3 regions of the Methylobacterium sp. A52T genome follow, and region 1 is predicted to be linked to each of the others. Evidence: predicted binding sites of a transcription regulator. Region 1 holds the regulator's gene; each other region holds the start of a gene.
What was found. The regulator PhoB, encoded in region 1, activates phosphate uptake and scavenging genes when phosphate is short. The targets are predictions, from matches to a motif close to TGTCATNNANCTGTCAT.
Positions count from the first base shown of each region.

Region 2: the regulator PhoB is predicted to act here: its motif matches at 6,681-6,697, upstream of phnC (phosphonate ABC transporter ATP-binding protein).
Region 3: the regulator PhoB is predicted to act here: its motif matches at 4,625-4,641, upstream of ACLBYE_RS18315 (YdcH family protein).

Region 1 covers NZ_JBKFBI010000025.1:16,498-26,220, forward strand. The annotation lists gene ACLBYE_RS08820 (hypothetical protein) at 94-234, opposite strand; gene ACLBYE_RS08825 (hypothetical protein) at 448-591, opposite strand; gene ACLBYE_RS08830 (50S ribosomal protein L11 methyltransferase) at 883-1,803, shown strand; gene rmf (ribosome modulation factor) at 1,854-2,042, shown strand; gene ACLBYE_RS08840 (hypothetical protein) at 2,043-2,360, opposite strand; gene ACLBYE_RS08845 (aminopeptidase P family protein) at 2,436-4,274, shown strand; gene ACLBYE_RS08850 (protein-disulfide reductase DsbD family protein) at 4,412-6,565, shown strand; gene phoB (phosphate regulon transcriptional regulator PhoB) at 6,658-7,353, opposite strand; gene phoU (phosphate signaling complex protein PhoU) at 7,476-8,195, opposite strand; gene pstB (phosphate ABC transporter ATP-binding protein PstB) at 8,305-9,120, opposite strand; gene pstA (phosphate ABC transporter permease PstA) at 9,143-9,723, opposite strand, start outside.
Region 2 covers NZ_JBKFBI010000125.1:6,333-16,055, forward strand. The annotation lists gene ACLBYE_RS23705 (carbon-phosphorus lyase complex subunit PhnI) at 1-946, opposite strand, end outside; gene phnH (phosphonate C-P lyase system protein PhnH) at 950-1,537, opposite strand; gene phnG (phosphonate C-P lyase system protein PhnG) at 1,540-2,022, opposite strand; gene phnF (phosphonate metabolism transcriptional regulator PhnF) at 2,102-2,845, shown strand; gene phnE (phosphonate ABC transporter, permease protein PhnE) at 2,954-3,820, opposite strand; gene phnE (phosphonate ABC transporter, permease protein PhnE) at 3,817-4,698, opposite strand; gene phnD (phosphonate ABC transporter substrate-binding protein) at 4,715-5,644, opposite strand; gene phnC (phosphonate ABC transporter ATP-binding protein) at 5,789-6,637, opposite strand; gene ACLBYE_RS23745 (chloramphenicol acetyltransferase) at 6,752-7,372, opposite strand; gene ACLBYE_RS23750 (DUF1045 domain-containing protein) at 7,365-8,051, opposite strand; gene ACLBYE_RS23755 (ceramide glucosyltransferase) at 8,076-9,224, opposite strand; gene ACLBYE_RS23760 (inorganic phosphate transporter) at 9,410-9,723, shown strand, end outside.
Region 3 covers NZ_JBKFBI010000076.1:16,952-26,674, reverse strand. The annotation lists gene ACLBYE_RS18335 (phosphodiester glycosidase family protein) at 1-416, shown strand, start outside; gene ACLBYE_RS18330 (NADH:flavin oxidoreductase/NADH oxidase) at 426-1,544, opposite strand; gene ACLBYE_RS18325 (hypothetical protein) at 1,732-2,217, shown strand; gene ACLBYE_RS18320 (propionyl-CoA synthetase) at 2,276-4,204, opposite strand; gene ACLBYE_RS18315 (YdcH family protein) at 4,429-4,611, opposite strand; gene ACLBYE_RS18310 (YdcH family protein) at 4,743-5,003, shown strand; gene purE (5-(carboxyamino)imidazole ribonucleotide mutase) at 5,082-5,582, shown strand; gene ACLBYE_RS18300 (5-(carboxyamino)imidazole ribonucleotide synthase) at 5,579-6,691, shown strand; gene ACLBYE_RS18295 (tetratricopeptide repeat protein) at 7,024-7,896, shown strand; gene ACLBYE_RS18290 (acyl-CoA dehydrogenase family protein) at 8,014-9,168, opposite strand; gene ACLBYE_RS18285 (acyl-CoA dehydrogenase family protein) at 9,243-9,723, opposite strand, start outside.

The DNA.
Region 1 (9,723 bases):
TATATACGGCGGGGAACGACGGGGATCATAGGCGCGCGCGGGCGGTCGGCCAAGGCCCGGCCGGCCCGGCGGGCCGCGCGGGGTCCGCGCGCGTCAGCCGAGCTTGGCTTCCGGCCGGTCCTTGGGCTCGGCCTCGGCCCGGTGGAGGCGGCTCAGCAGGACGAGGAGGTGGCCCGGGAGCGGCCCGTCCGGTGCGGGACCGCCGAAGATCCGCTCGCGTGGTCGGGCAGGCACGGCCGCGCCGTTGACGACCACGGGCCCGCGGGGGCCGGAACGCCGAGACTTGGTCACGCTGTACGCACCCTGCTCAATCGTGATTCACGTAAAAAGCCGGCAAAAACGCCGCGCAAGTCGGCCAGTTCCGCAACTGCCGTACATCATTTGGTTAACGCGCGAACAACCTGCCTCATTCCTGGGCGCCCGCGCGCGCGAATCGGTGTCGCGCCCTCACCAGGTCCGGATGTCGTGCTGCTCGGTCGGGCGCGCCTCCGGCATGCCGTTCATGCCGTTCGCGACCAGCAAGGCCCAGAGCGTGGCGGCGCCCGCGGTCACGGCCGCGAAGGCGACGCTGATGAGGAGAGGCGCGGTCATGGCAGCACGATCGTCTGTCAAAGCAGGCGCGCCGCTCCGGGAAGTGCGGCGCGCCCGAGTTGAGGGTCCGGCCTTGGGTAAGCCGAGATTGTTTAAGCACACGCGATGGCTGTGGACACTGATTTGAGTCGCGCAGAAGATAAGTATTGGCGCTTGTGACCGTCCGGCAACAACGGGCGCGGCCGCCGGTCCGCTCCGCCGCCCTGCCCCGCGGCCCCTCCCTCGCCGGGCCCGGATTTTTTCGCGCCAGCCCCTGGGCTGCGGCGCGCCCCGGCGTTACAGCCGGGCACCATGCTCGAAGGCCTGCCGCCCCATCGCCCGTCCCACGTCCTGCGTCTGCTGACCGACGAACGCTCGGCCCGCGCGATGACCGACCTCCTCGGCGAGATGTTCGATCCCACGGAGACCGCGGTGGCGGCCTTCGAGGACGAGGACGGGCGCACGTGGCGGCTGGAGGCCTACTTCGCGGACGCGCCCGACGAGGACTACGTCCGCGAACTGATCCGCCCGGTCATCGGCGACGCGGCCGACGCGGCGGAGTTCCGCACGATCGCCCAGCAGGACTGGGTGCGCGCGTCGCTGGAGGGATTGAAGCCGGTCCGGGCCGGCCGGTTCCTCGTCCACGGCTCGCACGACCGCGACTCGGTCCGCGGCAACGATCTGGCCATCGAGATCGAGGCCGCCCTCGCCTTCGGGACCGGGCATCACGGAACGACGCTGGGCTGCCTCCGCGCCCTGGTCTCGGAACTCAAGCGCCGGCGCCCGGTCCACGTCCTCGATGTCGGCACGGGAACCGGGATCCTCGCCTTCGCGGCCGCCAAGGCGCTGCGGCAGCCGGTGGTGGCCGGCGACCTCGACGCGGAGGCCGTGCGCACGGCCCGCGAGAACGCCCGCGCCAACGGGCTCGGCCCCTATCTCAAGCTCTACGAGGGACCCGGGGTCCGCCACCGCCTCGCCGACCGGCCGCGCCATTTCGATCTCGTCTTCGCCAACATCCTGGCCCGGCCGCTCAGGCTCCTGGCGCCGACCCTGGCGCGGGTCGTCTCAACCGGGGGCGTGCTGGTTCTGTCCGGCCTGATCGAGCGCGACGTGCCGGGCGTGCTCTCCGCCTACCGCCTCCAGGGCTTCTCCCTCGTGCGCCGCGGCGTGATCGAGGGGTGGGTCGCCCTGGTCCTGATGCGCGGCGGTGCGGCGCAGCGTCCGCGGCGCTGACCCGCGCGGGATCGCCCCGAACTCCCCGCGCGCCGGCGTGTTGTCCGGCCATGAGCCAGACGTCGCTCCACGATCCGCCCGCGGACCCCATCGCCGAGGGCGCCCGCGCCCGGGCGCAGGGGCGGCCCAAGGATGCCTGCCCCTATCCGGCCGACTCGCCCGCGCGCCGGGCCTGGCTCGAGGGCTACGACGGGGCGCCGGCGGACCGGGCGCCCGACCTGCCGATCACGGACGGCTGATCAGCGCGCGGTGCGCAGCCGGCCCGGCCGGTCAGGCGCGCCCGCGGTCTCGGCCGGCGATTCAGGCGCGTCCGCCTGCGACACCGGCGCGCCGAGCGCCGCCATCAGCGCGCGCAGGCCGTCGATCCACTCTTCGAGTTCGGCGAGCGAATCGAAGCCGTCGCGGCGGACGACCGTGTCTGGCTCGATCGTCACGACGGCGTCGAAGCGGCCGTCCGGTCTGTCGCTGATCCGGTAGTAAACGCGGCGTGGCATGTCTGAGTAATAAGCGAAAAACGGTGGCGTGATAAGATTGCTAACGATCTTTAAGCACCGCAACCGACCTCCGACCAACCTCTTTCTCACGACAACAGGGTGTTGCGACGCGGGAGCGGCGGGCGCTAGGCTCGCCGCATGACCGAGACCCGTCCGTCCCGACAGCGCCAGCGCTTCCAGAGCTTCGACGACCCGAGCCACCGGAAGGGCGCCGAGCGGATCGAGGCCCTGCGGGCGGCCCTGCGCGAGACCGGGCTCGACGGCTTCGTCGTGCCGCGGGCCGACGAGCACCAGTCGGAATACGTCCCCGCCGATGCCGAGCGGCTGGCCTGGCTCACCGGCTTCACCGGCTCGGCCGGCACGGCCGTGATCCTGATGGAGTCCGCGGCGCTGGTCGTCGACGGGCGCTACACCCTGCAGGCGCCCGAGCAGGTCGATACCGGCCTCGTCACGGTGGTGCCGCTCGCCGAATCGACGCCGGAGGCCTGGGTCGGGGCCAACCTGCGGCGGGATCAGGTGCTCGGCTACGATCCCTGGCTGCACACCCCGGACGGTCTGGCGCGCCTGGAGCGGGCCGTGACCCGCGCCGGCGGGACCGTGCGGGCGGTGCCGAACCTCGTCGACGCGGTCTGGGCCGGTCGGCCGCGGCCGCCGGCCGGTCCGGTGGTGGTCCATCCGGACGCGCTGTGCGGCGAGGGGGCCGCCGACAAGCTCGCCCGGATCCGGGCGGCGCTCGCCGAGGGCGGCTGCGATGCCCTGGTGATCTCCGACCCGCACAACCTGGCCTGGGCCTTCAACCTGCGCGGGTCCGACGTCGCCCATACGCCCCTGGCGCTGGGTTACGCCATCCTGCCGCGCGAGGGACGGGCCCGGCTGTACCTCGTCTCTCCGAACGTCGATCCGGCCCTGCGGGCGGAACTCGCGCCGATCGCCGAGATCCTGCCGCGGGCGGACCTGGACGACGGGCTGGCCTCCCTGGCGGGCGCGCGCGTCCGCCTCGACGCGGCGACCGGCGCCGTTGCCGTGAAGGAGAAGATCGAGGCCGCCGGCGGCACGGCCGATGTCGGCAAGGACCCGATCACCGGCATGAAGGCGGTCAAGAACGCCGCCGAGATCGCGGGTGCCCGCGCGGCCCATGTCCGGGACGGGGCGAGCGTCGCGCGCTTCCTCGCCTGGCTCGACGGTGCGGCCTCGGCCGGCGGCCTCACCGAGATCGCCGCCGTCGAGGCCCTGGAGGATTTCCGGGCCGCCGGCGGCGACCTGCGCGAGGTGTCGTTCCCCACGATCTCGGGTTCCGGACCGAACGGCGCGATCGTCCACTACCGGGTGAGTCGCGCCACGGACCGGACGGTCCAGTCGGGCGAGCTGTTCCTGATCGATTCGGGAGCGCAGTACCCGGACGGCACCACCGACATCACCCGGACGGTCGCGGTCGGCGCGCCGAGCCCGGAGATGCGCGACCGGTTCACGCGGGTGCTGAAGGGGCACGTCGCCATCGCCCGGGCGGTGTTCCCGGTCGGCACGACCGGCGCCCAGATCGACGCCTTCGCGCGGGCACCGCTCTGGCAGGCGGGCCTCGACTTCGACCACGGCACCGGTCACGGCGTCGGTGCCTTCCTGTCGGTGCACGAGGGGCCGCAGCGGATCGCCAAGACCGGCACGGTGGCGCTCGAGCCCGGCATGATCCTGTCGAACGAGCCGGGCTACTACGCCCGCGGCGCCTACGGCATCCGGATCGAGAACCTCGTCCTGGTCGAGTCCCGCGCGATCGCGGGCGGGGAGCGCCCGATGCTCGGCTTCGAGACGCTGACGCTCGCCCCCTACGACCGCCGGCTGATCCGGCCGGACCTCCTCGAACCCGGGGAGCGGGCCTGGATCGACGCCTATCATGCGAGGGTTCGCGAGACCCTGGCGCCCGGGCTCGACACCGCGACGCGCGACTGGCTCGAGCGGGCGACGGCGCCCCTCGAGGGGTGAGCCGGCCGCAGGGGATTCCGGACGCGGTCCATGGTAAGACCCGACGCCGTGGTAAGACCGGACGCCATGGAAACGCCCGCGCCGAGCCCGACACGCCGCGCGTGAAACCGCGACCGCCCCGCGCGCGAAGGGACAGCATGATCCGCCGCCTCGCCCTCCTGATCCTGGCCCTCGCCGCGAGCCTCTCGGCCGCCGCGGCGCAGGGGTTCCGCACGCCCGCGGACCTCGTGCGCGCGAGCCTCGTGGCCGAGCCCGCCGCGGTCGCCGGCGCGGAGCCCTTCACGCTGGCGGTGCGGATGCAGGTCAAGCCCGGCTGGCACGTCTACTGGCGCAACCCGGGCGATTCCGGCCTGCCCCCGGAGGTGACCTGGACCCTGCCGGCCGGCTTCAACGCCGGCGCGATCCGGTGGCCGGCGCCGGAGCGCATCCCGATCGCGACGCTCATGAACTACGGCTACGAGGGCGAGGTCACGCTCCTCGTCCCGGTGACGCCGCCGCCGAGCCTCGACCCGGCCGACCCGGTGCGGATCCAGGCCAAGCTGACCTACCTCGTCTGCGAGACCGAGTGCGTGCCCGGCTCGGCCGATCTCGCCCTGACCCTGCCGGTCGGCAAGGCCGAGCCGGACCCGGCCAACGCCGCGCTGTTCGCCCGCGCCCGCGCCGCGCTCCCCGTCCCGGCGCTCTGGCCCCTGAGCCTGTCGAGCCAGGGCGACACCCTCCGCCTCGATTTTGCCGCGTCCGGCCTCAAGCCCGAGGCGGTCCGGAACGCCGCGTACTTTCCCTACGCCGAGACGGCGATCGACAACGCCGCCGCGCAGGTGATGAGCGTCGACGGGACCGGCCTGCACCTGACCCTCGCCCGGAGCAGCCCGACCGACCCGGTGCCCGCCGCGCTGCCCGGCGTCCTGACGGTCGAGGAGGTCGACGCCGCCGGGACCCGCCGGCTCGCCTTCGCGTACGGCGACGAGCCGGTGCTCCCGGCCGCGGCGCCGGCCGCGACCGCGCTGCCCGCGACCGCGCCGGCCGCCGCCGACTTCGACGCGCTGACGCTGGCGACCGCCGCGGTCTTCGCCTTCCTCGGCGGCCTGATCCTCAACCTGATGCCCTGCGTCTTCCCGGTCCTGTCGATCAAGGTGCTCGGCCTCGTGCGGCACGCGGGCGAGGGTCCGGCCCGGCTGCGGCTCCACGGCCTCGCCTACACGGCCGGGGTCCTGGCGAGCTTCCTGGCGCTCGCCGCCGCGCTGATCGGCCTGAAGAGCGGCGGGGCCGCGATCGGCTGGGGGTTCCAGCTCCAGTCGCCCGCCATCGTGGCGGGGCTCGCCTACCTGCTGTTCGCGATGGGCCTGAGCCTCTCGGGCGCGGTCCATGTCGGCGGCCGGCTCGCCGGCCTCGGCGACGGCCTCACCCGGCGCGGCGGCCTGAGCGGCTCGTTCTTCACCGGCGTGCTCGCGACCCTGGTGGCGACGCCCTGCACGGCGCCGTTCATGGGCTCGGCGGTGGGCTTCGCGCTGACCCAGAGCGCCGGCGTGGCGCTCGCCGTCTTCGCGAGCCTCGGGCTCGGCCTCGCCCTGCCCTTCCTGCTCCTGACTTTCTGGCCGCCGGCCCTGCGGGCGCTGCCGCGGCCGGGCGCCTGGATGGAGACGCTCAAGCAGGTGCTGGCCTTCCCGGTCTACGCCACCGTCGCGTGGCTGATCTGGGTCTTGGCGCAGCAGGTCGACCCGCGCGGGCTGCTGGCGGCGCTGATCGGCCTCGTCCTCGTCGGCTTCGCCGCCTGGGCCTGGGAGCACGGCCGCGCCGCCCCGCCGCGGTCCGGCCGGGTCGCGCAGGCCGCCGCGGCGCTGGCGCTGATCGCCGTCGGGGCCCTCGCCGTCACCCTGCCCCGGGACCGCGCCGCGCCGGCCGCGCAGGCCGCCGCCGACGGGATCGAGCCGTTCACGCAGGCGCGCCTCGACGCCCTGGTCGACGCGCACCGCCCCGTCTTCGTGGACATGACCGCCGCGTGGTGCATCACCTGCGCGGTCAACGAGGCGACCTCGCTCAACACCAAGGCCGTGCGGGCCGCGATGGCCGAGCGCGGCGTGACCTACATGAAGGGCGACTGGACCAACCAGAACCCCGAAATCACCCGCCTCCTGGAGAAGCACGGGCGCAGCGGCGTCCCGCTCTACCTGCTCTATACTGGGACGGGAGAGCCCCAGGTGCTGCCGCAGATCCTGACCGAGGGGACGGTCCTGGCGGCGCTGGAGGCGGTGCCGGCCGCCTCGGGCCGGAGCGCGGCGCTGGCGCGCTGAGTCCCTGAGAGGCGACGCTGAATATCGGCGCGCCCGTCACAGAGTCGTCGCGAGCGGAGCGGTGAGGCGCTCCGACAGACCGCGAAACCGCCTCAGGCCTCGAGCGAGAAGGTCTCGTCGAAGGCGTATCCGGAGCCGCGGACCGTGCGGATCGGGTCGGTCTGGCGCGGGCCGTTCAGCGCCTTGCGCAGCCGCCCGACATGGACGTCGACGGTGCGCTCGTCGATGTAGACGTCGTGGCCCCAGACCCCGTCGAGGAGCTGCTCGCGGGAGAAGACCCGGCCCGGCGCCAGCATCAGGAATTCTAGGAGCCGGAACTCCGTGGGGCCCAGATGCAGCTCCTCGCCGCCGCGGCGGACGCGGTGGCCGGTGCGGTCGAGTTCCAGGTCGCCGGCCGCCAGCCGGTCCGAGACGTGGGCGGGCTTGGCCCGGCGCAGGAGCGCGCGGATCCGGGCGAGCAGCTCCGGGACCGAGAACGGCTTGACGATGTAGTCGTCGGCGCCCGTGCCGAGCCCGCGGACGCGGTCGCCCTCCTCGCCCCGGGCGGTGAGCATGATTACCGGCAGGCGCTCGGTCTCCCGGCGCGCCCGGATCCGGCGGCACAGCTCGATCCCCGAGAGGCCGGGCAGCATCCAGTCGAGCAGGACGAGGTCCGGGATCCGCTCCGCCAGGAGCAGCTCGGCGTCGTCGCCGCGCGCCGCCGAATCCACCAGGAAGCCCTCGGCCTCCAGGTTGTAGCGCAGCAGCGTGCTCAGGGCCTCCTCGTCCTCGACGATCAGGACTTGCATGCTCACGTTCGAAGACTCGTTCTGCGGGCGGTCCCCGGATGGTGCAGGAGGCGCCGCCCCGCCTCAACCTGCACGGAGAGTGACCCCGGCCGCGCCCACAGGAAGGCGCCGGGGTCGGCGCCTCACGGCGCCTGCACGCCGTCCACCGTCGCGTAGTTCGACGCGTCGTTCTTCGGCCGGTCACCCGCCAGCGTCTCGCCCGTGGCGAGATAGTGGATCGTCTCGGCGATGTTGGTGGTGTGGTCGCCGATGCGCTCGACGTTCTTCGCGCAGAACAGGAGATGCGTGCAGAACGAGATGTTGCGCGGATCCTCCATCATGTAGGTCAGGAGCTCGCGGAACAGGGAATTGTACAGGGCGTCGATCTCGCCGTCGCGCTCCCAGACGTCGTGGGCCGCCTGGACGTCGCGGCTCCCGTAGGCGTCGAGCACGTCCTTGAGCTGGGCCTCGGCGAGGTCGCTCATGTGGCGCACGCCGAGCACGATCTTCTGGGCCGGCGCCTGGTCGGAGATCGCCACCACGCGCTTGGCGACGTTCTTGGCGAGGTCGCCGATCCGCTCGAGATCGCCGGAGACGCGGATCGCCGAGATGGTCTCGCGCAGGTCGATCGCCAGGGGCTGGCGCCGGGCGATCAGCAGCACGGCGCGCTCCTCGATGTCCCGCTGCAGCGCGTCGAGGCGCTTGTCGGCGAGGATCACCGCCTGGGCGAGCGTGTCGTCCCGGCGCACGAGGGCGTCGGTCGCCTCCGCGGTCATCTTCTCGGCGACGCCGCCCATCTCCGAGATCGAGCGACGCAGGTTCTCCAGGTCGGTGTCGTAGGAGGTGACGATATGGCCGGGCATGGCGGATCCTTCGATGGGGTCCCGGGGACGGCCCTCCGGGAGGCTTGCGGGATCCGCCGGCGCGCCGGAGACGCGCGCGGCGGTCCCGGGACCGGAGCGGCCCGGCAGACTAGCCGAAGCGGCCGGTGATGTAGTCCTGCGTACGGCGTTCCGTCGGGTTCATGAACATTCGGTTGGTCGGGCCGAACTCGACGAGCTGCCCCAGATACATGAAGGCGGTGAACTGCGAGATGCGCGCCGCCTGCTGCATGTTGTGGGTGACGATCACGATGGTGAACTCGTCGCGCAGCTGCTCGATCAGCTCCTCGATGCGGCCGGTCGAGATCGGGTCGAGGGCCGAGGTCGGCTCGTCGAACAGGATCACCTCCGGCTTCTGCGCCACCGTCCGGGCGATGCACAGGCGCTGCTGCTGGCCGCCCGACAGGCCGGTCCCGGGCTGCCGGAGCTTGTCCTTCACCTCGTCCCAGAGGGCGGCCTTGCGCAGGGATTCCTCGATCCGGCCGTCGAGCTCGGATTTCGGCAGCTTCTCGTAGAGGCGCAGGCCGAAGGCCACGTTGTCGTAGATCGACATCGGGAACGGCGTCGGCTTCTGGAACACCATGCCGATGCGCGAGCGCAGCTCGTTCAGGTCGACGGAGGGGCTGAGGATGTTCTCGCCGTCGAGCAGGATCTCGCCCTCCGCCCGCTGCTCCGGGTAGAGGCTGTAGATCCGGTTGAAGCAGCGCAGCAGGGTGGACTTGCCGCAGCCGGAGGGGCCGATCAGCGCCGTCACCTGCCGGTCGTGGAAGTTGAGGTTGACGTCCTTCAGCCCGTGGAAGCTGCCGTAGTAGAAGTTCAGGTCCTTGACGGCGATCCGCACGGGGCCGCCCTCTTCGGCGCGGTTGCGGTTCAGCTCGACCGTGGGGATCGCGGAGGCGGCGTTCATCGTCGTGTCCTCGAAAGGGGGCTCAGCGCGAGGCCTGCGGCTTGATCACGAGGCGCGCGATGATCGACAGCGCCAGGATGGTGGTGGTGATCAGGAGCGCGCCCGCCCAGGCGAGTCCCTGCCAGTTCGGGTAGGGCGAGAGGGCGAACTGGTAGATCATCACCGGCAGGTTCGCGACGCCGCCCATCAGGTTGGCCGAGAACCAGGAATTGTTGTTGAGCGCGGTGAACAGCAGCGGCGCGGTCTCGCCGGCGATGCGGGCGAGCGCCAGGATGATGCCGGTGACGATGCCGGCCGAGGCCGCCCGCCAGGTCACGCTCATGATCACCGTCGAGGGCGGCGCGCCGAGCGCCGCGCCGGCCTCCCGCAGGGTCCCGGGCACGAGGCGCAGCATGTCCTCGGTGGTGCGCACGATCACCGGCACCGCGATGATCGCCAGCGCCACGCCGCCGGCCCAGCCCGAGTAGGTGCCCATCGGCCGCACCATCAGCGTGTAGACGAACAGGCCGATCAGGATCGACGGCGCCGAGAGCAGGACGTCGTTGAGGAAGCGGATCAGGGCGGCCAGCTTCGAGCCGCGCCCGTACTCGGCCAGGAAGGTCC
Region 2 (9,723 bases), on a different contig from region 1:
CCTGGTCCTGGGCCGGGCTCGCCACCGGCTCGCCCAGCTCCTCGGCGCGGAGCGCCCGGTCGACCAGGGCCATCGCCATGGCCTTGCGCTCGCTCTGCCCGAAGCTCAGCCCGTAGCCGCGGGTGAACTGGGGCGGGGCCGCCCCCGAGCCCTTGAACTGGTTGACCATCTGGCACTCGGTGAGCCGCACCCGGCCGAGCGGCACCGCGAAGCCCAGCTCCTCGGGCACGAACTCGACCGCGACCTCCCCGACCCGGATCTCGCCGACGAACGGGTGGGTGCGGCCGTAGCCGCGCTGCGTCGAGTAGGCGAGGCCGAGCACGAAGCCCTCGTCGCCCCGGGCCAGCGCCTGGAGGCGGAGTGCCCGGTCGGCGGGATAGTCCACCGGCTCGCGGGTGAGGTCGCCCGCGGGCGCGCCGTCGTCCGGGGGCGAGGGCTCGATCAGGCCGTCCCGGTCCAGCAGGTCGGTGACCCGCGGGCAGGTGCCGGCATCGGCGCGCGGCGCGGCCTCGGCGGCGGGCTCGATCCCGGCTTCGGACTCGGCCGCGAGCGCGAAGTCGACCAGCCGGTGGGTGTAGTCGAAGGTCGGCCCGAGCACCTGCCCGCCGGGCAGGTCCTTGAAGGTCGCGGAGATCCGGCGCTCGACCGCCATGGCGCCGGTGTCGACCGGCGCGGAGGCGCCGAAGCGCGGCAGCGTGGTCCGGTAGGCGCGGACCAGGAACACCGCCTCGACCACGTCGCCGCGCGCCTGCTTGAGCGCCAGCGCCGCGAGGTTCGGATCGTAGAGCGAGCCCTCGGTCATGACCCGGTCGACGAGGAGCGCCATCTGCTCCCGGATCTGCGCCACGGAGAGCTCGGGCAAGGCGGGGTCGCCCCGGCGCGCCTCGGCGAGGAGCCGGTGGGCGTTGTCGATGGCGGCCTCGCCGCCCTTCACGGCCACGTACATGGGTCAGGCCTCCGTGACCGTCGTGGAGCGCGGCAGACCGGCCACGCGGCCGGGCGCCGTCAGGATCAGGTCGACGCCGAGGGGGAAGGCCGCCCGGTTCTCCGCGAGCTGCGCCGCGAAGCCGTCCGGCAGGGGCGCCGGCGTGATCCGGGCGGTGCCCCGGATGCCGGGGCCGGACAGGTGCAGCCCCTCCCCCTCCGCGAGCGCGTCGAGGGCGAGCACCAGGGTCGTGGCGGTGTCGGGATAGGCCGGCGTCCCGGGGGCGAACTCCGTCAGCGGCGGGCAGCGCGCCGGGTCGCTGACCAGCGCGAAGGCCGCCGCGGCCGGGGCGCCGGTGAGCGGCGCGCCGGTGTGGAAGCGCAGGTATTCCGCGACCTCCGGCGCCGCGGCGAGGGCCGGATCGATCCAGACCGGCGTGTCGGCGTCGGTGAGCGTCAGCGCGACGGCGGCCAGTTCCGGCGTCAGGGGCGCGGGCGGCGCGAGGCCCGGCGCGAGGGGCCGGACGCGGCCGGGGCGGGCGAGGGCGTCCATCACGGCGCGGAACGTGTCCTGCGCGTCGTGGACCGGGTCGGCGAAGCCGGGGGCGAGCATGCTCAATCCTCTCCGCGGGCGAGGGTCAGGAAATCGACGCGGGTGGCGGCCGTGCGCCGGGCGGCCCGATCCCGGGAGGCCGCGAGCCGCCGGGCGGCGGGCTCCAGGGCGGCCTCGACCCGGGCGCGCCGGACCGGATCCTGCCAGAGGGCGTCGAGGATCGCGGCGAGCCGCGCCTTCGCGCGGTCGCGGCCGAGATGGTAGGCGAAGCCCGCCGGACCGTCCGCGAGGCGGATGGCGGCCCGGGTCACGCTGACCTCGCCGAGATTGAACGGGCGACCGTCGCCGCCGATCCGGCCCGACGCCATCACGAGGCCGGTCTCGGGCGGCCGCAGGTCCGCGGCCGCGGGCGCTTCGAGGCCCGACACGGCCGCCTCGAGGGCCGCCTCCAGATCCGCGCGGCTCGCCTCGGCACAGAGGGCCATGACCGCCTGGCGCGCCGCGGTCTCGCCCTCGGATCCCGGATGTCTCGGGGTCGTCGTCATCGCGAATCCCTTCGTCGCTCGGTTGTCTAGGTGTATAGACAACTGGCGTGCGCCGTACAAATGAAGTTTGGATGACAGGATGGATGCGCAGGAGCAGGCGGCCGGCCTCGTCCGGGGCGAGGGGCTGACGGCGTGGCGGCAGATCGCCGACGCGCTGACGGCCGAGATCGCGGCGGGACGCTACGCGGCGGGACAGCAGCTCCCCGCCGAGGCCGCCCTGGCGGCGCGGTTCGCGGTGAACCGGCACACGGTGCGGCGCGCCCTCGCGGCGCTGGCCGAGGGCGGGCTCGTGCGCGCCAGCCAGGGCCGGGGCACCTTCGTGGAGGAGGCACCGCTCGCCTACCCGATCGGGCCGCGCACGCGCTTCTCCGAGATCGTCGCCGGGGCCGGGCGCGAGGCCTGGGGCGACCTCGTCGCCGCGACCACGGTCCCGGCCGGGACCGAGCAGGCGGCGTCCCTGGCCCTCGCCCCCGGCGCGCCGATCCTGGAGCTGCTGACGGTCCACCGGGCGGACGGCGCCCCGCTCTCGACGGCGCTGACCTGGCTGCCGCTGCCGCGCTTCGCGGGCTTCGCCGAGGCCTACGCGGCGCGCGGCTCGATCACCCGGGCCTTCGCGACCTGCGGCGTCCACGACTACACCCGGCTCTCGACGCGGATCCGAGCCCGCCCCGCGGATCCCGCGGAGGCGCAGCGCCTCGACATCGCGCCGGGGCGGGTCGTGCTGGTGGTGTCGAGCGTCAACATCGATCCCGCCGGCGTGCCGATCCAGGCGAACCGCACCCTGTTCGCCGCCGACCGCGTGGAGCTGGTGATCGGCGAGTGACGCGATGTCCGCGGCACACCGTCCTCGCGAGCGGCGCGGAGTGACCCAGGGCAGCGCGACCCCGGGTCACTGCGCTCCGCTCGTGATGCCGGAGAGCCGAGGCCCCCGTCAGCGCGCGGCCGGCCCGATGATCGCCCGGCGCAGGCGGGTCGAGACCCAGTCGATCGCCGCCACGGTCACGAGGATCATCAGCACCAGGAAGGCGACCTGCTGCAGCTCCAGCACGCGGATCAGCTCGGTGAGGTACTGGCCGATGCCGCCCGCGCCGACGATGCCGATGATCGTCGCCGAGCGGGTGTTCGACTCGAAGAAGTACAGGACCTGGCTCGCCAGCACCGGCAGCACCCCGGGGATCAGCCCGAAGCGGATGCGGTGGAGCGCCGAGCCGCCCGAAGCGACGACGCCCTCGCCGGCCCGCTTGTCGCAGGTCTCGATCGCCTCGGAGAACAGCTTGCCGAGCGCCCCGAAATCCGAGCACGCGATCGCGAGCGCCCCGGCGAACGGGCCCAGGCCGACGACGTTGATCCAGATCAGCGCCCAGATCAGCACGTCGACGGAGCGCATCACGTCGAGGCCGCGGCGGACTGCGAACCGCGCGAACGGGTTGGGCACGACGTTCCGCGCCGCCAGGAACGCCACCGGGAAGGCGAGGATCGCCGCCGTCAGCGTGCCCAGGAAGGCGATACCGAGGGTCTCGCCCAGCGCGTGCAGGAAGGTCCAGAACTGGCCCTCCGGCGACGGCGGCAGCATCAGCACCGCGAAGGTGCCGAGCCGCCCGAGCCCGTGGAGGATCCGCGCCACCGAGAAGTCGAGGCGCCAGTAGCCGAGCGCCGCGAGCCCCACCAGGACGACGAGCAGGGCGGCGAGCCGCGCCCGCCCCGGCCAGTCGGCGCGGAACTGCGCGGGGTAGCGCGCGCGCAGGCGGCCGAGGTCGGCTCGGGCCGCCGCCCGCAGGGTCTCGGGACGCGCGCTCATCGGGCGTGCTCCGCGCCGATCAGGCGGTGGCGGACCCGCTCGGTGACGAGGTCGATGCAGAAGACGGTCAGGATGATCAGCACGAGGATCGCGCTCACGTCCGCGTAGTAGAAATTGCGGATCGCCACGAGGAATTCCTGGCCGATGCCGCCTGCGCCGACGAAGCCCATCACCCCGGCGCCGCGCACGTTGATCTCGAAGCGCAGCAGCGCGTAGGAGGCGAAGTTCGACAGCACCTGCGGCAAGACCGCGAAGCGCACCGTCTGGACCCAGGTCGCGCCCGAGGCCGACAGGCCCTCGACGGGCCGCATGTCGATGTTCTCGACCACCTCGGAGAACAGCTTGCCCAGCGCGCCCGTGGTGTGGATCGCGATGGCGAGCACGCCCACCATCGGGCCGAGGCCGAAGGCGATGACGAAGATCAGCGCGAACACGACCTCGGGGACGGTGCGGCACAGTTCCAGGAGGCGCTTGGCGCCGACGCGCAGCACGCGCGACCGCACGAGGTTGGCGGCGGCCACGAAGCTGAGGGCGAAGCCCGCCAGCCCCCCGAGCAGCGTCCCGAGATAGGCCATGAGCAGGGTCTCGCCCAGCAGGCCCAGCCATTTGGGCAGGCCCCAGTACCAGGCGCGGACGTCCTCCAGCGGGTGCTCGAGGCTGATCGGCGGCAGGATCTGCTGGATGTAGGCGGTGAACTTGCCGATGTTCTCGGCGAAGACCAGCGGCCGCACCTCGGCGATCAGGCCCGCGACCACGGCGAGCGCCGCCACCAGGGCGAAGCCCGCCAGCGTGCGGCGGCGGGCCTCGCCGGTCGCCGCCGCGTAGAGGCCGGAGAGGGCGGCTGCCCGCTCCGGCGACAGGGGTGTCAGACCGCGCAAGGCGGGCGGCTCCGGATCAGGACTTCCGACGCTGCTCGTCGTTGAACCGCAGCATGTCGATGATCGGCTGGTAATCCTTGAGGGTCACCGGCGTGAGATCCTGGTCCTTGCCGTCGGAGAGCCGGTCGAACGCGGCCTTGTCGGCCTTCGGCAGGGCCACGAAGGCGTCGCGGATCTTGGCCTTCAGGTCGTCCGGCAGGCTCGCCAGCACGGCGAAGGGCCCCTCCGGCAGGAAGTCGGACTTGAACACGACCCGGAAGTCCGACTGCTGCATCGGCGTGCCGTCGGGCTTCTTGAGCATGCCCTTGGCGGCCATGCGGGTGACCATCGTGTCGGTCTCGGAGTTCCACAGGTTGGCGGCGGCGTCGGCCGTGCCCTGGGTGAGCGCCAGGACGGCGTTCTCGTGGCTGCCCGCGTAGAAGGTCTTGCCGAAGAACTTCTCGACGTCGTAGCCGGCCCGTTTCAGGAAGAAGCGCGGCGCCTGGTTGCCGGAGGTGGAGTTCGGATCGACCAGCGCGAGGTTCTTGCCCTTGAGATCCTCGACGGTCTTGTAGGGGCTGGAGGCCAGCACGTAGACCACCGAATAGTAGCCCGAGGCGCCGGTCTCGTGCTTCTGGTTGACGATCGGCTCGATCTTGACGCCGGTCATCACGGCCCGCGCGAACGAGGCCGGCCCGTACCACGCGATCTGGATGTTGCCGGCGCGCTGGCCCTCGATCACGGCGGCGTAGTCGCTCGCCACCCGCAGCTTGACCGGCACGCCGAGCGTCTTGGTCAGGTAGGCGGTGAGCGGCGCCCAGCGGTCGGCGGTGCCCGAGGCGTTCTCGGCCGGGATCACGCCCAGCGTCAGTTCCGGATACTGGGCCTTCCAGTCCTGGGCGGCGGCCGGCAGGCCGAGGAGGGCGAGGGCCGCGGCGGCGGCGGCGAGGGTGCGTCGGGTGATCATCGGGTCGTCCTTCGTGGCGTCGGCGAGGTTCGGCCGGCCGGAGGCCGGTCGGGCGTTTCCAAGACGGTGCACTTTGGCGGTGCGCTCTGGCGGTGCGCTTTGGCGGTGCGCTTTGGCGGTGTTCGTTGGGGCCCGGGGCCCGGATCAGGCGCCGAGGGCAGCCTCGCGGACCGGGCGGACCGGTACGAGACCGGGCCGGCCCGGCATCGCGGCCCGCTGCTCCGCCTCGCGCTGCGCGGAATCGTCCAGCACCTCGCCGGCCTCCAGGCCGTAGAGCCGGCGCGCCACGTCCTCGGTGAGGTCGAAGGCTCCGCCCTCGAACACGACCCGCCCGGCCGCGAGGCCGACGAGGCGGTCGCAGTAGGCGCGGGCGAGGTCGAGGGAGTGCAGGTTGCACAGCACCGTGATGCCGTAGCGCCGGTTCACGTCGGCGAGCGCGTCCATCACGAGCCGCGTGTTGCGCGGGTCGAGCGAGGCGACCGGCTCGTCGGCGAGCAGGATCTCGGGTTCCTGCACGAGGGCGCGGGCGATGGCGACGCGCTGCTGCTGGCCGCCCGACAGGCCGTCGGCCCGCTGGCCGGCGAACTCGCCCATGTCGAAGCTCTCCAGGGCGGCGAGGGCCATGGCGCGGTCCTCGGCGGACCAGTGCCGGAGCAGGGCGCGGTGGGTCGGCACGTGGCTGAGGCGCCCCATCAGCACGTTGGTCATGACGTCGAGCCGGCCGACGAGGTTGAACTGCTGGAAGATCATGGCGCAGCGGGTGCGCCACTCGCGCAGCGGGCGGCCGCGCAGGGTCGTGACCTCGCGGCCATCGTGGAGGATGCGCCCCGAGCTCGGATCCGCCAGCCGGTTGATGAGGCGCAGCAGCGTGGACTTGCCGGCGCCCGACCGGCCGATCACCCCGACGAAGCTGCCGGGCTCGATCCGGAGCGACACGCCGTCGACGGCGCGCCGGTCGCCGTACTGGCGCGTGAGATCCTCGATAACCAGCATGCCACCATCCGCCGGGGAACGGCCGCACGTAGACGCCGGTTTGACGACGATTGGATGACGTATTCGGGACGATTATATTTGCCGGCGCAGCATCTCGGCTTTTCGATAGCCGACTTAATCTCCGTGGCGTTCCAGGAATGCTTCGATGGGCAGCCCGCGGAAATCCGGCAGCGCCCGGCGCAGGCGCTCGTGGTCCCAGTCCCACCACGCCAAGCGGGTCAGACGGTCCGCGACCGCCTCGGGGAAGCGGCGCCGGACCGGCCTCGCGGGATTGCCGACGACGATCGTGTAGGGCTCGACGTCGCGGGTGACGATGGCGCCCGCCCCCACCACCGCGCCGGTGCCGATCCTGCGCCCGGGCAGGACGACCGCGCCGTGACCGATCCAGACATCGTGGCCGATCGCCACCGGGCTCGCCCGGCGCCGGTCGAAGAAGGCGGGCTCGTCCGGTTCCTCCGGCCAGTAGGCGCGCGCCCGGTAGGTGAAGTGCGCCTGCGACGCCCGCTCCATCGGGTGGTTGCCGGGATTGATCCGCACGCTGGCGGCGATCGAGCAGAACTTGCCGATCGCGGTGTAGATCACCTCGCCGTCCTCACCGATGTAGGAATAGTCGTCGAGCACGGTCTCGGTGAGCCGGGTGCGGGCGCCGACCTCGGTGTAGCGGCCGAGGCGGCACGCGACGACCCGGGCGCTCGGATCGAGCGCGGGTTCGAGGCCGAGGGGGCGGTCAACCACGGGCCTCTCCGAAGGGCAGGCGCGCCAGGAGCCGGAACGGCCCCGACCCGTCCTGGGTCAGGAGGCTGACGGCGTCGATCCGCAGGGGCTCCGGACCCGCGGCGGCGTAGGCCGCGGACAGGCGCCGGTGCCAGAGGTCGCGCTCCACCTCCGGCAGGGCGTCGGTCAGGGTCATGTGGAAGCGGAAGGCCTCGAACACGTATGGGTAGCCCCAGCGGTCGAGCAGCGCGCGGCCGCGCGGGTCGAGGCGCTCCGGCCGGCGCTTGGCGCGCTCGGCCTCGGTGAGCGGCGCCCGGAACGGGTCGAGGGCGGCGACGCACTCGGCGGCGAGGAGCCTGAGTTCCGGCGGCGGGGCCTCCGGCACCAGGGCGAGGAACGGCCCGAGGGCGGCGACCCGGAGCGGGCCCACCGCCACCGGCGGGTGCGCGGCCGCGAGGGCGCGGGCGGCGGCCACGAGGTCGGCCTCCCCGGTGCCGGGGGCGAGGCGCAGCGGCGCCTTGAGGGTGGCGTGGAACCCGTAGACCCGCGCGCCCGCCGTGACGGGCGCGAGATCGCCGAGACCTTCCGGGTGCGGGACCGGCAGCCCGGTGACGTTGTCGGTGCCGAGGATCGCCCGGCCGAAGGCTTCGAGGCGCGAATCCGGGGCGGGCAGCCAGTAGAGGGCGTAGCGGCGCGACACGTAGGGTCTCCGATCGCCGGGCGGTCAGGCCGTCGGCGCGTAGGTGCGCGCGTCGGCGGCCCGCCGGGGGCGCACGTCCATGGCGTTGCCCCGCCACACGATGGCGCTCCGCATCCAGGCGCCGACCCAGATCGCCGGGATCAGGGCGTCGCGCGCCAGGAAGGCGGCCAGCGTGCGGGGCGAGCGGTGCCAGCCCGCGCGGACCGCGAGCCGGTACTCGGCGACATAGCACAGGCCGGCGAGGCCGGCAGCGCCCGCGAGGCCCGCGAGGCTGCCGGCCCAGAGGGCGACGAGGAGCGCCGGCAGCAGGACGCCGCTGCCGATCTCGGGGGCGAAGAACAGCGGGAAGGTCACGCGGCGCAGGCGCGCCCAGCGCAGCTGCCGCGACCAGACCTCCCGGAAGCCGCGCGGGCCGAGCGGCTGCTCGAACGGGCTCGCCACGAGGTGGACCCGCTTGCCGGCGGCGCGCACGAGCTTGGTGGCGGCCGCGTCCTCGGCGATCTCGGCCGCCAGCGCCTGGAGGCCGCCCTGCGCCTCCAGGAAGGGCTTGTGCCAGAGCATGCTCTTGCCCTGCGCGAAGCCCAGCCCGAAGGCCTCGGCGGCGTATTGCCAGCGCGCCTGCAGGGTGTTCAGGAAGGCGCACTCCACCTCCGCCATGAAGCTGCCCGGGCGGGCGCCGGCCGGGGTGGAGCAGACGAGGCCGGTATCGGCGCGCCACGCCGCCTGCAGCCGCTGGAGGTAGTCCGGCGGCATGGCGACGTTGGAATCGGCGAGCACCACCCAGTCGTGGGCGGCGGCGCGCCAGCCGCGCAGGCAGTTGTTGAGCTTCGGGTTCGCGCTGACGCGCTCGTCGCCGAGGATCAGGCGGGCGGGCACGCGCGGGTGGGCCTCGATCAGGCGCTCCACCATCGGGACGATCGGGTCCGCCGGATCGGCCACGCAGAAGATCAGCTCGTAGGACGGGTAGTCGAGACGGAAGCTGCGGAGGAGCATCTCCTCGCTGTAGGCCTCGACCCCGCGCAGGGGGCGGACCAGGGAGACGGGCGCGCCGTCGGGGAATTGCGACGGGCCGTGAGTCCGGCCGAGGCGCCGGGCCGCGACGGCGATGCTGCCGATCTGGACGACGGCCAGGAGCGCGCCGAGGGACAGGGCCGGCACCGTGGCGTCAATCATGCGGATCCCTCGTGCGATCGGGCGAGCGGTCCGGTCCGCTAGCGGCCGGACCGCGTCAGGCGTGTGACAGCGCCGCCCGACGCGCGCGGACACGCGCGCCGACGCGGGGCGTCGCGGGCCGTCACCCAACCGTCACCGCGCAGTTTTAATCCCCGTTCACCACGAAAGATTCCGCGCGAGGGTTCATGTCCGATTCCGCCGTGATGCCGCCGGGGGCGGTGGGAGGCCGGAAGGCGGGCGGCCCGCGACTCAACCACGGGATGCATCTCGGCGGGGTGGTCGCGTTCCTGCTCGTCCTCGTGGCGGGCCTGGGCTACGCGGTGGTGAGCCTCATCGCGGACATGAACGCGGTCGGGGAGGCGCCCCTGGCCTACGGCGCCTTCGCGCTGCTCGGCCTCGCCCTGCTGATCGCCCTCGCCTTCGAGTTCGTGAACGGCTTCCACGACACGGCCAACGCGGTCGCCACGGTGATCTACACGCACTCGATGCCGCCGCTCGT
Region 3 (9,723 bases), on a different contig from region 1:
ACGGGCCGGGCAATTTCCACCTGAAGCCCAACGGGATCTTCTGGCTGAAGGGCGAGCGCGCCGGGGTGGTCGACACGTCCCGCTACCTGCGGGCGAAGATCCGGCCGGATTTCGCCACGCAGTCCGGGCCGATGCTGGTGATCGACGGCCAGATCCACCCGAAGATCGCCGCGGACGGGCCGAGCCAGAAGATCCGGAACGGCGTCGGCGTGCCCGGCGACGGGCACGTGGCGATCTTCGCGATCTCCGAGCGCCCGGTGACCTTCGGCGCCTTCGCGCGGCTGTTCCGCGACGATCTCGGCTGCCGGAACGCCCTGTTCCTCGACGGCTCGGTCTCCAGCCTCTACGCGCCGAACCTCGGCCGCACCGACATCAGCCGCCCTCTCGGGCCGCTGGTCGGCGCGCTGCCGCGGTGAGGGCCGCCCTCAGCGCTGGCCGAAGGCCGTGTCCTTGAACAGGTCCTTGTACTCCCGCGGCTGAGAGCGCCAGTACTGCTTGGGCGCGCGCACCCGGGCGCCGAGTTCGGCGGCGGCGTGCCAGGGCCAGCGCGGATCGTACAGCATGGCGCGGGCGAGCGAGATCGCGTCCGCCCGGCCCTCCTGCAGGATCGTCTCCGCCTGGTGCGCCTCGGTGATCAGCCCGACCGCGATGGTGGTGAGGCCCGTCTCGGCCTTGATCCGCTCCGCGTAGGGCACCTGATAGCCCGGCCCGAGCCTGATCGCCTGCTTGGGCGAGACGCCGCCCGTGGAGACGTGGATCGCCGGCGATCCCCCCCGCTTGAGCGCCTGGGCCAGCGCCACCGTCTCGTCGAGATCCCAGCCGTCCTCGACCCAGTCGGTGGCCGAGACCCGCAGCCAGACCGGGCTGCCGGCGGGCACGACATCCCGCACCGCGTCGTAGACCTCGAGGGGGAAGCGCATGCGGTTGGCGAGGCTGCCGCCGTATTCATCTGTCCGCTTATTGGCGATCGGCGACAGGAACTGGTGCAGCAGGTAGCCGTGGGCGCCGTGCAGCTCGACGGCCTCGATACCGAGGCGCACGGCCCGCTTGGCGGTGGCCACGAACTGGTCGCGGACGCGCTTCAGGTCGGCGGCGTCGAGGGCGTGGGGCGGGACCTCGCCCTCCCCGTGCGCGACCGCCGAGGGCGCCTCGGTGCGCCAGCCGTAGGCGTGCTCCGGCGGGATCTGCTGGCCGCCGGCCCAGGGGGCCTCGCTGGAGGCCTTGCGCCCGGCATGGGCGATCTGGATGCAGACCGGGATCGGCGCGTACTCGCGCACGGCGTCGAGCACCCGGCCCAGCGCCCGCTCGCAGCCGTCGTTGTAGAGGCCGAGATCCCAGGCGGTGATCCGCGCCTCCGGGGAGACCGCGGTGGCCTCCAGGGTCAGCAGGCCGGCCCCCGACATGGCGAGTTGGCCGAGATGCATCATGTGCCAGTCGGTCGCCTCGCCGTCCCGCGCCGAGTACTGGCACATCGGCGCGACGAGGATGCGGTTCTCGAGCGTGAGCGCGTCGAGCGTCAGCGGTTCGAACAGGCGGGCGGTCATCGGCAACTCCTGGTGGAGGGTTCACTCTGGCCCAGGACGGGCGCGGCGGCCAGTGCGGTGCGGCAGAGCACCTCTGCGGGCGGGCGTTGCGGGAACTTGCGGATGTGGCCGCCCGTTTCCTGGCCTGTCGCCGCATCGCGGCAATCGACGCGAACCGCCTGAGGGGGCGAGATCGCCCGAGGTCCAGATGATGCTCACCAGACTCGCCGTCCCGCTCGCCGTCCCGTTCGCCCTGGCCGCCGGCTGCGCCGCCCTCGCGGGCACCGCCCAGGCCCAGCCCGCCGCCTTCGGCGGACCCAAGATGCTGATTCACGGGAATTACTGCGGACCGGGCAACAACGCGCCGCTCCCGCCGATCGACGCCCTCGATGCCGCCTGCGCCCGCCACGACGCCTGCACGCCGAACGGCGGCCTGCCGACGGAGGCCTGCAATCTCCGCCTGCAGCGGGAGGCCGCGCTGATCTCCCGCGACCCCCGTCAGCCGGACGATGTCCGGTCCCTCGCCGGCCTCGTGGCCGCCACCGCGACGCTGATCCCCTCCGAGCCGAACGCCCGGCGGGTGCCGGCCTCGGTCACCACCGGTCCGACCGCGGGCACCTACGCGCCCGCCCTGACGCAGCCGGCGCCGACGGTCGATATCGACACCGACGACGACGGCGCCGACGCGGATTGAGGCGGATTGAGGCGGGCCGCGACCGCCCGTCGACGCGCCGCCGGCGCGGTCCGGCACCCTACCGGGCCGCGCCGATCCCCCGATCCTTCAGGCTGTCGCCGATCTCGTCGAGGGCCGCCGCGTCGTCGATCGTCGCCGGCATCGTCCACGGCTCGTGATCGGCGATCCGCTTCATCGTGGCCCGCAGGATCTTGCCCGACCGGGTCTTGGGCAGCCGCGGCACGGTCAGCGCCAGCTTGAAGGCGGCCACCGGGCCGATCTCGTCCCGCACCTTGGCGACGAGTTCCCGCTCGATCGTCTCGGTCGGCCGGGCGACGCCGGCCTTCAGCACCACGAACCCGCAGGGCACCTCCCCCTTCAGCGCGTCGCGGATGCCGATGACCGCGCATTCCGCCACGTCCGGGTGGCTCGCCAGCACCGCCTCCATGCCGCCGGTGGACAGACGGTGGCCCGCGACGTTGATGATGTCGTCGGTCCGTCCCAGGACCGTGATGTAGCCGTCGCCGTCGATCACCCCGGCATCCGACGTGTCGTAGTAGCCCGGGAAGGTGGCGAGGTAGCTCGACCGCATCCGGTCGTCCGAGCCCCAGAGGGTCGGCAGGCAGCCGGGCGGCAGGGGCAGGCGGATCGCGATGGTGCCCATGGTCCCCGCCGGAACCGGCTTCCCGCCCTCGTCCAGGACTTCGACCCGGTAACCCGGCATCGGCACGCAGGTGCTGCCGTGCTTAACCGGCAGGAGGCCGAGGCCCATCGGGTTGCCGGCGATCGGCCAGCCGGTCTCGGTCTGCCACCAGTGGTCGACGACCGGTCGGCCCAGTACGCGCTCGGCCCAGGCGACCGAGTCGGGATCGGCGCGCTCGCCCGCCAGGAACAGGCTGCGGAAGGCCGAGAGGTCGTGATCGGCGATCCGGGCGCCCTGCGAATCCTCCTTCTTGATCGCCCGCAGGGCCGTCGGCGCGGTGAACAGGCAGGCCACCCCGTACTCGGCGACCACCCGCCAGAAGGCGCCGGCATCGGGCGTCCCGACGGGTTTCCCCTCGTAGAGGACCGTGGTGCAGCCGTGCAGGAGCGGCGCGTAGACGATGTAGGAGTGGCCGACGACCCAGCCGATGTCGGAGGCGCAGAAGTAGGTCTCGCCGGGCTGGACGCCGTAGAGGTTCGGCATCGACCAGGCCAGGGCGACGAGGTAGCCGCCGGTATCGCGGACCACGCCCTTCGGCTTCCCGGTCGTGCCGGAGGTGTAGAGGACGTAGAGCGGGTCGGTGGCGGCGACCGGCATGCACGCCGCGCTCCGCCCCGCCGCCCGGGCGGCCGCGACAATCTCACCCCAGTCGCGATCCCGGTCCGCGACGAGGGTCGCAGGCCCTTGCGGGCGCTGGAGGATCAGGCAGGCCTCCGGCTTGTGCCGCGAGGCCGCGATCGCCGCGTCGAGGAGCGGCTTGTAGGCGACCACGCGGTTCGGCTCGATCCCGCAGGAGGCGGCGAGCACCACCTTCGGCGCCGCGTCCTCGATCCGCACCGCCAGCTCGTTGGCCGCGAAGCCGCCGAACACCACCGAGTGAACCGCGCCGAGCCGGGCGCAGGCCAGCATGCCGAACAGCGCCTCGGGCACCATCGGCATGTACAGGATCACCCGGTCGCCCTTGCCGACGCCGAGGTCGGCCAGCACGGCGGCCAGCACCGCCACCTCGTCGCGCAGCGCCCGGTAGGTGATGCTGCGCTTGGTCCCGGTCACGGGCGAGTCGTAGCGGATCGCCACCTGATCCGCCCGGGCCCCGTCCGCGTGGCGGTCCACCGCGTTGTGGCAGGCGTTCAGGGTGCCGTCCGGGAACCAGCGTCCGTAGGGGCCGGAATCCGGCGCGAAGGCCCGCTCCGGCGCCCGCGCCCAGTCGAGGGCCCGCGCCGCACCGAGCCAGAACGCCTCGGGGTCGCGGCAGGCCGATTCGTAGATCTCCGGGTAGCGGCCCGGCAGGCTGGCTCTCGTCATCGGTTGGGCGTTTCCTCGCGGACCGCTCTCCGGCGGCGGGTCGCAGAGTAGCCCATTCTCGCGCGCGCGGGAGTGGCCAGGCGAGGGGCTGGCCACGGGCGTGACGGCCGCGCCCGGGGCCCGGCGGCCGCGGCTCGGTGCCCCCAAAAGAAAACCGCCGCACCGGGGCTCCCGATGCGGCGGTCGTCAGCGTGCATTCGCTATCAGATTGGACGTCTCAGGCGTCAGTGCAACGTGTCGTTGCCCGCCTGAAGCTTGTTGATCTCGTCCTTGAGGAGGAGTTTCCGTCGCTTCAGCTCGGCGATGTGGAGGTCGTTCGCCGAAGGTCTGTGGATCGCTTCCTGAATCTCGCGCTCGAGGGCTTCGTGCTTCCGGGCGAGTTGGTTCAGATGCGTCTGCAGCGACATGAGTCGAATCTCCTGTCATCGTTTCGACACAACGAGATTGGCACAGGATGCCGGACCTGTCGAAGCGTTTTCTGCTGCTAAGTCTGATGATTGCTTACCGCGCCGCCTTGTCCGGCGCCGGAGCGTGACGCATGCTCTCAGGCGACGAACGGTCTTCGGGTTCTCAGGTGACGATGGCGGACGAGGCGGGTGAGGGTGCGCAGTCGGACCTCCTGGGCGAACTGGCGCGGCTGCGCGAGGAGCACCGGGATCTCGACAGCGCCATCGAGGCGCTGGAGCGCAGCGTTGCCGGGGACCAGCTCCAGATCCAGCGCCTGAAGAAGCGCAAGCTCACGCTGCGCGACCGCATCTATCACATCGAGGACGCGCTCACGCCGGACATCATCGCCTGATGCCGGTGGACGCCCTCCGGCCCCGCCTTGCCGCAGGCCCGCGCCGCCTGTAAGCGCCCTCTTTTGCCGGGATCAACGATGGCGTCGCCTCCTCCGGTCGCGATCATCATGGGCAGCCAGTCCGACTGGGCGACCATGCGTCATGCCGCCGAGACGCTCGACGCGCTCGGCTTACCGTACGACGCGCGCATCGTGTCGGCACACCGCACGCCGGACCGGCTCGTCGCCTTCGCCAAGGGCGCGGTCGCGGCCGGCCTCAAGGTGGTGATCGCCGGTGCGGGCGGAGCCGCGCACCTGCCCGGCATGGCGGCCGCGATGACCCGCCTGCCGGTCTTCGGCGTGCCGGTGGAGTCGAAGGCCCTCTCCGGCCAGGACAGCCTGCTCTCCATCGTCCAGATGCCGGCCGGCATCCCGGTGGGGACCCTGGCGATCGGCCGGGCCGGGGCGGTGAACGCGGCCCTGCTCGCCGCCGCCGTCCTGGCGCTGACCGATCCGGACCTGGCGGAGCGCCTGGAGGCGTGGCGCGCGGCCCAGAGCGCCTCGGTGGCCGAACGGCCGGTGACGGAAGAGAACGCGTGACGGACAAGATCCTCGGCCCCGGCTCGATCCTCGGCATCGTCGGTGGGGGCCAGCTCGGGCGCATGATCGCGCTCGCGGCGGCCGATTACGGCCTCAAGGCGCATGTCTACGCGCCCGACGCGGACAGCCCCGCCTTCGACGTGGCCGCCCGGACCACCTGCGCGGCCTACGACGACGCCGCGGCGCTGGCGGATTTCGCCCGCGGCGTCGACGTCGTGACCTACGAGTTCGAGAACATCCCGCACGCCACCGCCGACGTCCTCGCCCGGCACGCCGCCCTGCACCCGAACGCGCGCGCGCTCTCGACCACGCAGGATCGGCTCTCCGAGAAGGAGTTCATCAACGGCCTGGGCATCCCGACGGCGCCGTTCCGGGCGGTGGACGCGCCCGACGACCTCGACCGGGCGATCGAGGTGATCGGCCTGCCGGCCGTGCTCAAGACCCGCCGCTTCGGCTACGACGGCAAGGGGCAGCGCATGCTCCGCGAGCGGGCCGAGGGCGACCGCAACGCCCTGTTCGCCGAGTTCGGCGGCGCGCCGCTGATCCTGGAGGGCTTCGTGCCGTTCGAGCGCGAGGTCTCGGTGGTGGGCGCGCGCGGGCGCGACGGCAGCTTCGCGGCCTACGACCTCTGCGAGAACGAGCACCGCGACCACATCCTCGCGCTGACCCGGGTGCCGGCGCCCGGCGTGTCCGCCGAGACGGGTCGCGCCGCCGTCGAGATCGCCCGGCGCATCGCCGACGCCCTCGACTATGTCGGCGTGCTCGCCGTCGAGATGTTCCTCGTCCGCGAGGACGGGGCGGAGCGGCTCGTGGTCAACGAGATCGCGCCCCGGGTGCACAATTCCGGCCACTGGACCAGCGAGGGCGCGCTGACCTCGCAGTTCGCCCAGCACGTCCGCGCCGTCTGCGGCTGGCCGCTGGGCGATGCGGGCCGGGTCGGCGGTCTGCCCGTCGAGATGCGCAACCTGATCGGCGCCCAGGCGGACGACTGGCACGCCCTGCTGGCCGAGCCCGGCGCCCACCTGCACCTGTACGGCAAGGGCGAGGCGCGCCCCGGCCGCAAGATGGGCCACGTCACGCGCCTCGGGCCGGGTCCGACCGGATCCTGAGGCTTCGAGGGCACACCCGCGTCGCCGCGTGATCGCCGGAGGGCCGTCCGCGGCCCCGCGGAACGGTCGAGCCATACCTTCGCCACATCCCGCCGCTTCCACGACACTGTGGTCGGTTCCGTATGCTGTCGCTCGAACCCGCCCGCACCGCTCGGTCCCGCCGGGACCGGCGGGGGCCGGATCACGACGCGGCGCTTCTTAAGCCGGCCTTCACCGTGATGCGCGACGGTGCCCCGAACTCGGGCGTGCCCGGCGCTCGGCGCGGGCTCTTGGACTGTGAGGGGCGGGGCGGGCGCGCGCGGAGCGGGCGACGCCTCGGGGAGAGTGGGGCAATGAACGTACGCAACCGGCTGGGACGGAAGACGGCACTGATCGGCGCGGCCTTGGTCTCGGCTGCCGGCCTCGCGGGCTGCGAGACCGTCGGCAGCGCGGCCGGTCCGCGGCAATACGCGGTCCTGGAGAAGGACACGACCGGCGCCACGAACGTCAACATCGCCTCCCTGACCGAGGTCGTGCAGCGCAACCCGAACGACGCGGCGGCCTACAACACCCGCGGCGCCGCCTACGCCCGCGCCGGGCAGTTCAACGACGCCATCGGCGACTTCACCAAGGCGATCCAGCTCGATCCGAACTCCGCCTCCGCCTACAACAACCGCGCCCTGGCGAACCGCCAGATCGGCCGCGACGGCCCGGCGCTGCAGGACTTCTCCAAGGCGATCGGGATCGATCCGAATTACGGGCCGGCCTATATCGGCCGGGCCAATGTCGAGCGCGCGCAGGGCAACCTCGACCAGGCGCTGAACGACCTCAACGTCGCGATCCGCCTGAGCCCCGAATCCGCGCAGGCGTACCATGCCCGCGGCCTCGTGAAGCAGAAGCAGGGCCAGGACACCCAGGCGATCGCCGATTTCGACGCCGCCATCGACCGCGACCCGTTCGTGGCCGCGCCCTACGCGGCCCGCGGCCAGAGCCTGATCGCGACCAACCAGTACGCGAAGGCGATCGAGGACTACAACGCCGCGCTCAACGTGAACGCCAAGGACGCCACGTCCTGGGCCTATCGGGGCCTCGCCTACGAGAAGCAGGGCCAGCGCAAGGAGGCGATGGAGAACTACCAGCGCGCCTCGACGATCGACCCCAACAACACCGTCGCGCGGGCCGGCCTCGGCCGCGTCCAGGGCGGGGTCGGCACGCTGTTCAACTGACCGCTCCGTCATCGCGCGCGGAGCGAGGCGGCCCAGGGTGGCGCAACGTTCTCGAGCGTGGCGCCCTCTGGATCGCCGCGCTCCGCCCGCAACGACGGTGACGGCGCCCGAACCGGCCTACGCCGCCAGCAGCCCGTTCTCGTCCTGCGTGATCCGGCGCAGGTGGTGGGCGGTGTCGCCGAGCTGGTACTCGATCATGGCGAGCCGCTTGAAGTGGTGGGCGCCGATATACTCGAGCGTCATGCCGATGCCGCCGTGGAGCTGCACCGCCTCCTGGCCGACGTAGCGGCAGGCCTTGTTGATCTGCACCTTCACGGCCGACAGGGCCGCGGCCCGCGCGCGCGGCTCGGGTGTGTCCACCATCATGGCGGCGTAGAGCGCCATGGAGCGGGCCTGCTCCAGCTGGATCAGCATGTCGACGGCCCGGTGCTGCAGCGCCTGGAACGAGCCGACGCTGACGCCGAACTGCTTGCGGGTCTTGAGGTACTCCACCGTGAGCTTGTGGAGCGCGTCCATGGAGCCGACCGCCTCGGCGGCGAGCGCCGCGATCCCGTGCTCCACCACCCGCTCCAGGAGCGGCAGGCCGCCCTCCGGGTCGCCGAGCGCCGCGTCGGCCGGGAGCGTCACGTCGGAGAAGGACACCTCGGCGGCCCGGCCGCCGTCCTGGGTCGGGTAGGCCTCGATGGCGACGCCGGGGGCGTCGGTCGGGACGAGGAACAGGCCGATCCCGCCCGGGTCGCGCCGCTCTCCGGAGACGCGGGCCGAGACCACCATCAGGCCGGCCGCGTCGGCGTTGGGCACGACGCTCTTCGCCCCGCTCAGCACGTAGCCGTCGCCGCTGCGACGGGCGGTCGTCGCCACGTCGGCGAGGTCGTAGCGGGACTGGCGCTCGGTGTGGGCGAGGGTCAGGCGCAGGTCGCCGGCGACGAGTCCCGGGACGAGGCGCTCCCGCTGCGCGGCGCTGCCGCCGAGCCGCAGGGCCGTCGAGCCCAGCACGAGGCTCGCGAGCAGGGGCTCGACCACGAGGTTGCGGCCCACCGCCTCCATGACCAGCATGGTCTCGACCGGCCCGCCGCCGAGGCCGCCCTCATCCTCGGAGAAAGGCAGGCCTGCGACGCCGAGTTCCGCGAAGGCCGCCCAGCCGTCCTCGGGGAAGCCGAGGGGCGCCTCGAGCCGTGTTTGCCGGCTCTCCAGCGACGGGTAGAGGTCGGCGGCCAGCCGCTCGACGCTGTCGCGCAGGAGCGACTGGTCCTCGTTCAGGTCGAAATCCATGGTGTTCCCTCGCGGATGTCGTCGGAGGCGCCCGCCACCTCAGGATGAGGGGGAGGACGGGGCGAGGCGGCCGCTCACAACCCCAGGATGCCCTTGGCGATGACGTTGTGCTGGATCTCGTTCGAGCCGCCGTAGATCGAGACCTTGCGGTTGTTGAAGTAGCTCGGCGCCGCCGCGTCGACCCAGTCGAAGCCGCCGGGCAGGTTGTTGGCCCCGGCCCCCCGCGCGGGCGCCGCCAGGGCGAAGGGCCCGGCGAGTTCCACCAGCAATTCGGTCGCCGCCTGCTGGAGCTGCGAGCCGCGGATCTTGAGGAGCGAGGAAGCCGGGTCCGGCTCCACCGAATCCGCCCTTCCCTGCTTGGCCGCCACCCGCATCTGGGTGATCTCCAGGGCCTTCAGCTCGACCTCGACCTCCGCGACGCGGGCGCGGAAGGCGGGATCGTCCCACATCGTGCCGGGCCCGGCCGGCATCTCGCGGGCCAGCCGCTTGATCCGAGCGATCCGCTCCTTGGTGAGGCCGATCCGGGCGATGCCGGTGCGCTCGTTGGCGAGCAGG